One region of the Isoptericola sp. NPDC057191 genome, then DNA from elsewhere that is predicted to be linked to it. Evidence: riboswitches for the same ligand, from Rfam matches in the RefSeq annotation. Region 1 holds a riboswitch; the other holds the start of a gene.

Region 1 (3,387 bases):
ACGTCTCCTGGTACTCCGAGCGGCGGTGCCCGCCGCGGACGGCGAGCGTCGCGGGCCGGGCGGTCGCGGGCAGAGGTCCGCGGCCGGAGCCGCCGTGCACGACGTCGTCGGCGGCCGGGCCCGTGGGGATGCCGGCGGCGCTCACGCGCGGACCCCGGTCGCCGGGGCGCCGTCGGCGTAGGTGCGCCAGGGCAGGCCGCGCACCTTCCAGCCCTCGCGGTCGCGGACGCCGTCGAAGCCGGGGCCGCCCTCGAAGCCCTCGAGCACGTTGTACGCCGGTCCGAGGCCGGCCGACGTGGCGAGGCGGGCGGCGCCGATCGAGCGCTGGCCCGAGCGGCACAGGAAGACGACGGGTGCGCCCGCGCTCAGGCCCGCGGCGGCGAGGTCGGCGAGAAATCCAGGGTTCGGGCGTCCGCCGGCCTGCACCCACTCCACGAACACGGCCGGCGCTCCGGCTGCGGTCGTGTCGGGCACGCCGATCGCCCGCCACTCGCCCTCGGTGCGCACGTCCACGAGGACGGCGGCCGGGTCGGCGGCGAGCAGGTCCCACGCCTGCTGCGGGGTGAGGTCGCCGGCGTAGCCGTCGGCGGGGCGGGGGTCGATCTGGGGCGTCATCGCGTTCCTCCCATCGGTCGTGGCGGTAGCACCCTCGTCCGGCCCGTCCGTCGCCACCAGGGCGACGACCGGCCCGCGGGTTGCTGCGGCGTCGACGTGCCACGTCACTCGGCCGCTCGGGATGGTCGTGGCGATCGTACGACAGCTGTCCGCGTGGTGGTCACGCGTCTCGCGACGCGAGCCGAGTCGCCATGCTCCCGGCGCGCACGGGTCAAAGATGGGTAAAGTGATAGCGACTTCTCCCGCCGGAGCGGAAGGCCCACCATGAAGATCGTCGACACCGTCAGGCAGTGGTTCCACCGGGAACGGCCCGAGCCGCTGGAACGGCCGCGCGACCTGCCTCCGCGTCCCGCGCGCGGGCGCCCGCACGACGGGTCGTACCCGCACGAGGGGCCGTACCCCCAGGGCGCCGACAACGTGCTCGGCTGGCGCGACGGCGGGGGCGGGGCGTTCTGACCGGGGACGCGCGCCCGGGCGTGGCGCGTGACGACGCTCAGCCGAGCGGCAGGACGTAGCCGAGGAACTCGTCGTCGCGCACGAAGCCCTCGTCCTCGTACAGCGACTGCGCCCGGGAGTTGGTCCGCGCGGTGCTCAGGGCCACGTGCCGCGCGCCGGCCGCGCGGGCGGCGTCCGCCACGGCGCGCACGAGGGCGCGGCCCGCGCCGGTCCCGCGCGCGGCCGGGTCGACGAACAGGTCGTTGAGCGTCCACGTGAGCCGGAGGCCGAGCGAGGAGAACGTGGGGTAGACCTGCGCGAGCCCGACGGCCTGGTCGCCGGACTCCGCGAGGAACAGCACGCTCTCGCCGGCCTCGAGCCGTGCCGCGAGGAAGGCGCGCGCCCGCTCCGGCGGGTGCGTGGTGCCGTAGAAGTCGAGGTAGCCGAGGAACAGGGGCAGTGCGACGTCGACGTCGGACGTCGCGGCACGGCGCACGGTGAGCGGGGCCGGGGGGAGTGCGGAGACCATGCGCGGACTGTGGCGGGCGCCGGCCCCCGCCGCCAGGTGGTGACCGCATCGTGAGAAAGGCGTCCCATCGCTTGACGACGCCTCGCGGCGCCCGCACGATAGCCACAGGTCATGAGTGCCAGCGCGAAGCCCCGGCTCGCTGGCCGGCAACCCTCCTCTCGCGGCGGGGTGCCCCGGGTGACGACCTGGCCCCGCGCCGTCCGGCGTCGGGCAAGCGCGGGGAGCCACCTCCCCGGCACGACCGAGGAGGACCACGCATGACCACGCTCGCCACCGCGCCCGCCCCGGCGCCCACCACGCCCGCTCCAGCACCCACCGCCCGGCCCGTGCACGACGTCGCGCCCGTGCTGCCCGTCGTCGGCGCGGACACGCTCGTGCCGCTCGTCGACGGCCGCCAGGTGCCGTACGCCAACCTCGACGTCGCGGCGTCTGCCCCCGCGCTGCAGGCCGTCGCCGACCGCGTCGCTCGCGTGCTTCCGCTGTACGCCAGCGTGCACCGCGGCGCCGGCTACCTCTCGCAGGTCTCCACCGCGCTCTACGAGACCGCCCGCCGCACGATCGGGGCGTTCGTGGGCGCGCGCGACGACGACCTCACGATCGTCACCCGCAACACCACGGACTCGCTCAACCTGCTCGCCGGCTGCGTGCCCGCCGACCCGGCGACGGGCGAGCCGGGACGCGTCCTCGTGCTCGACATCGAGCACCACGCCAACCTCCTGCCCTGGCAGCGCGCCACCGACGCGACCGTCGTCGCGGGCGGACCGTCCGTCGCCGCGACGCTGGCCGAGATCCAGGACGAGCTCGCCGCCGGCGTGGCCACCGGCCGCCCCTACGCCCTCCTCGCCCTCACCGGCGCGTCCAACGTCACGGGCGAGGCGCTGCCCGTCGCCGACGTCGTCGCCGCGGCGCACGGCGCGGGCGCCCGGGTCGTGCTCGACGGCGCGCAGCTGGTGCCGCACCGCCGCTTCTCGCTCGCGGACACCGGCGTCGACTACGTCGCCTTCTCCGGGCACAAGACCTACGCCCCGTTCGGTGCCGGCGCCCTCGTCGGCCGCCGCGACTGGCTCGACGCGGGCACGCCGTACCTCGCCGGCGGTGGCGCCGTCCGCCGGGTGCGCACCGCGAGCACCGACTGGCACGAGGGCCCGGCCCGGCACGAGGCCGGCTCGCCCAACGTCGTGGGCGCCGTCGCGCTCGCGGTGGCGTGCGACGAGCTCGCGGGCCTGGACGAGCGCGCCGCCACGGAGCACGAGGACGCCCTGCGCCGCCGCCTGGTCGGCGGGCTGGAGGCGATCGACCGCGTCGATGTCGTGCACGTGTGGGACGACGCCGTCGACCCCGTGGGGGTCGTCACCTTCACCGTCGCCGGCTACGACCCCGGCCTGGTCGCCGCGTACCTGTCGGCCGAGCACGGCATCGGCGTGCGGGACGGGCGCTTCTGCGCGCACCCGCTGCTCGGTCGCCTCGGGTTCGACGCCGGGGCGGTGCGGGCGTCGGTCGGGCTCGGGACCGCGGGCGAGGAGGTCGAGCGGCTCGTCGGCGCCGTGCGCTCCCTCGTCGTCGACGGGCCGCAGGCGCAGTACGACGTGGTGGACGGCCTGTGGGTCGTCGTCGGCGATCCGCGTCCCGTGCCCGACGGGTCCGGGCTGGAGGGCCTGCTCGCCACCGCCGCGCTGGGCGCCGACGAGGCGTTCGGCTGCCTGCCCGACGACGTCTGACCGAGCCTGCCTGCGGGCATGACGACGGGGCGCCACCCGCGTGGTGACGCCCCGTCGTCGTGGGCGGGTCAGCCCTTGAAGGCGTCCTTC
Region 2 (3,387 bases), on a different contig from region 1:
TCGACGGCGTCGGTACGGCCGGCCCAGAACGACTCGACGGCCTTCTTGAGCTCGCGGCGGCGCCCGATGCGCGGGTAGCCGAGGATCGTGCCGCCGGGGAAGGCTGCGGGTGCGGGGCTTGTCGGTGTGGTGGACATGAGCACTCCAGAGGTCGGGCGCCCGTCAGACGGCGGGAGCCTGGGTCGGGATGCTCGGTACCCACGGCCTTCTGGCCAGGTCCGCGCCGTCCGACGGGTCGTCGGCCGACGCCGGTCCGCCGAGGTGCACACCCTCGAGCAGGTCCAGAGCGGGTCGGTACTTGTTGAACGTGTACACGTGGATGCCGGGGGCGCCCGCGTCGAGCACGCGCTGCGCGAGCTCCACGGCGCGCGCCGTCCCGTAGGCGTGCTGCGCCTCCGGGTCCGGCAGGGCGTCGAGCGCGTCCAGCAGGTGCCGGGGCGCGCGGACGCCGGTGAGCTCCTCGACGCGACGGAGCCGGTGGGGCTCGGTCGTGGGCAGCTGCCCGGCGAGGATGGGGATCGTCACGCCGGCCGCGCGGGCCTCGGCGACGAAGTCGGTGTACGAGTCGGCCTCGTAGAACAGCTGCGTGATGGCGAAGCCCGCCCCCGCCTGCTGCTTCTCCAGCAGCCGCTGGACCTCCTGCGCCCGGGTGGTGCCGGCCTGCCTGTTGCCGTCGACGAACGTCGCGACGGCGATCGTCAGGGGGCGGGTGGCGCCGCGGAGGGCGGTGCCCGGGTCGTGCGCGCAGCGGCGCGCCTCCACCTCGCGCAGCAGGTGCACGAGCTCGATCGACGACTCCACGCCGTCGGACGGCGGTGCCCAGTCGGGCTGGTCCTTGGGCGGGTCGCCGCGCAGCGCGAGGAAGGCGCGCGTGCCGGCGGCGAGGAAGTCGTCGATGACGGCGGAGACGTCCTCCCGGGACGCGCCCACGCAGGTCAGGTGCGCCACGGGCAGGACGGGCGTGCCCTCCAGCAGCCGGGCGACGACCTGCCGCGCCGTCGCCCGGTCACCGCCGCCCGCGCCGTACGTCACGGACACGAAGTCCGGGCGCGCGGCCACGAGCCGGCGCGCCGTCTCCCAGAACTTCGGGGCGGCGTCCGGCCGGCGCGGCGGCATGAGCTCGAACGAGACCGTCGGGCGTGCGGGCAGCACCGGGGTGGGCGGAAGGGATGCCTCTGCGACCATGCGTCACTCCATCGATCCTGGCGTGAGCACCTTCGTCCTCGGGAGGCTTCCGTCGGAGAACGGGTTGCTGCGGCGTCGTCGAGCCAGGACTCTCGGCCGCTCTGGATGGCTGGACCTCGATCGTACGCACCATCCGCGATGCGGTCGAGATTTCGCCCGCCTGATGAGACAACCGGGGGACGACGCCGCTGGTCAGGGCACCAGCACGACCTTCCCGCCCGGGTGGCCGGACTCGACGAGCGCGTGCGCACGGGCCGCGTCGGCCAGCGGGAGGACCGCGCCGACGGTGGTGGTGAGGTCGCCGCGGGCGAGGGCGTCGACCGCCTGCGCGAGCTCGTCGGCGTCCCGCTCGGAGCGGTAGCTGGCCGTCACGCCCAGGTCGGCCGCGGCGTCGTCGGCGATGGTGACGATCCGGTCCGTGCCGCCGCGCAGGGCGATCGAGTCGGGCAGGACGCCCGCGCCGGTGGTGTCGAGGACGGCGTCCACGCCGTCGGGCGCGAGGGCGCGGACGCGTTCGACCAGCCCGGCGCCGTAGGTGGTCGCCGTCGCCCCGAGGGCGGCGACGCGGTCCTGGTTCCGCGCCGACGCCGTCCCGACCACCCTGGCGCCGCGGCGCACCGCGAGCTGGGTGGCCAGCGCGCCCACCGCGCCGGACGCCCCGTGCACGAGCAGGGTCTCGCCGGCGCGCAGGTCCAGCAGGCGCAGCACGCGCGTCGCCGTCTCCGCCGCGACGGGGAGCGTGACGGCGTCGGTCACGGCGAGGCCGTCGGGGACACGGGCGAAGACCTTCGTGAGCGCGAGCTCCGCGTACCCGCCGCCGACGGCGAACCCCACCACACGGTCGCCGGGCGCGACGCCCGTCACGCCGTCACCGAGCGCGTCCACCACGCCCGCCACCTCCAGGCCGGGCACGACCGGGGTCGCGGGCTCGGGGGCGCCGGTCACCCCGGCGCGGGACTTCACGTCCCAGCCGTTGACGGCGGCCGCCTCGACACGCACGCGCACCTGGCCGGGCCCGGCTTGCGGGTCGGGGACGTCGGCGAGGTGCAGCACCTCGGGGTCGCCGTGGGACTCGTAGACGATCGCGCGCACGCGGTCATCCTGGCGCAGGCGCCGCCGCCCTGCCCGCGCGGTCCAGCGGAGGCGCAGCGGTGTCGCGGCACGACGGGATCACGGGGTGGCGAGTTCGGCAGCGTCCAGGACGTCGCCAGAGGCGCTCATGAGCCACTCGGTGGCGAACAGGACCTTCAGGTATTGGATGACGACATTCGTCGCGGGGCTGTGTTCAGCCGATGGCCGGCCGGCTCGGCAACGTCCGATCCGCCCGACGACCGCGGTACGACGTAGTCAGCCCTCTGGGGCGCGGGCGGCGAACACCCAGACGGTCGTGTCGTGCGGCGTCATGGTTGGCGCGGACTGTGTCTCGAAGCGCGTGGTGACCCGCACCCGCTCCCCGAGGAGGAATTGGAGCTCCTGGGCGATCTCGTCGACATCGACACCGGAGTCCTCGGTCCTCTCGCGCACCTGGCAGACGACGGCGACGTCGAGGCCGTCGACGGCGACGCCCAGCGCCAGCGCGTCGCGCGGGACGAGGCTGAGCGAAGCCTGCGTCAGCTGGGCGACGACGTAGTTCTCCCAAAGGGGCGCGCCGCCGAGGTACTCGGGGGTCGGCAGGGTCATGAGGCTGTCCATCCTGGGTTGGCGGGCACCACGCGAGGACTGGAGCAGCCCTCGATGAAGAAGACGTCGGTGAGTCAGAGGCGCAGCCCGGTGGACACGATGAATGCGCCCTTCACGGATTGCTCCTCCGGAAGTCGATGCCGTCGTCGTGACGCTGGACGCTCCGTACGCCCGTCACCCGGCGGCCGTGTTCTCCCAGGTACTGAACCCGACGACCGGTGTGTCGGGCCTCCACCAGCCTTCGTGGGTCGCTGCGGATGCGGCCTGCGGGCTGGCGAGGATCAGCAGGTCCGGTACGGCCGGGACGACGCCGGGTGACGCCACGAACGAGTCCCAGTCGACGTCGGCCGTCGTGCCCCGGCGGTCGACGACGAGACCCAGGGCGTCGGCGCTGGACGTCTGGATCACCTCCTGCGCTGCACGTGAGACCGCGTCGACGTCGTCGGGATCCAGTCCGTCCAGGTAGCAGGTCACGCCGACGAAACCCCGGCTGCCGTCGTCGCCGTAGCGATGTCGTCGGAC

Evidence for each region. Region 1 has a riboswitch for S-adenosylmethionine ahead of ACFT55_RS10140 (aminotransferase class V-fold PLP-dependent enzyme). Riboswitches for the same ligand answer to the same signal wherever they lie in the genome.
Region 2: it holds a riboswitch for S-adenosylmethionine, as region 1 does, so the genes downstream of both, ACFT55_RS04765 (methylenetetrahydrofolate reductase) here and ACFT55_RS10140 (aminotransferase class V-fold PLP-dependent enzyme) in region 1, are expected to answer to the same signal.

The regions. Positions count from the first base shown of each region.
Region 1 is NZ_JBHUWC010000062.1:5,801-9,187, forward strand. It holds gene ACFT55_RS10120 (O-succinylhomoserine sulfhydrylase) at 1-100, opposite strand, end outside; gene ACFT55_RS10125 (rhodanese-like domain-containing protein) at 142-615, opposite strand; gene ACFT55_RS10130 (hypothetical protein) at 880-1,071, shown strand; gene ACFT55_RS10135 (GNAT family N-acetyltransferase) at 1,109-1,579, opposite strand; SAM riboswitch class IV at 1,687-1,802, shown strand; gene ACFT55_RS10140 (aminotransferase class V-fold PLP-dependent enzyme) at 1,837-3,297, shown strand; gene ACFT55_RS10145 (CsbD family protein) at 3,366-3,387, opposite strand, start outside.
Region 2 is NZ_JBHUWC010000017.1:29,637-33,023, reverse strand. It holds gene metE (5-methyltetrahydropteroyltriglutamate--homocysteine S-methyltransferase) at 1-137, opposite strand, end outside; gene ACFT55_RS04765 (methylenetetrahydrofolate reductase) at 163-1,185, opposite strand; SAM riboswitch class I at 1,191-1,297, opposite strand; gene ACFT55_RS04760 (NADP-dependent oxidoreductase) at 1,378-2,277, opposite strand; gene ACFT55_RS04755 (hypothetical protein) at 2,533-2,865, opposite strand; gene ACFT55_RS04750 (hypothetical protein) at 3,040-3,387, opposite strand, start outside.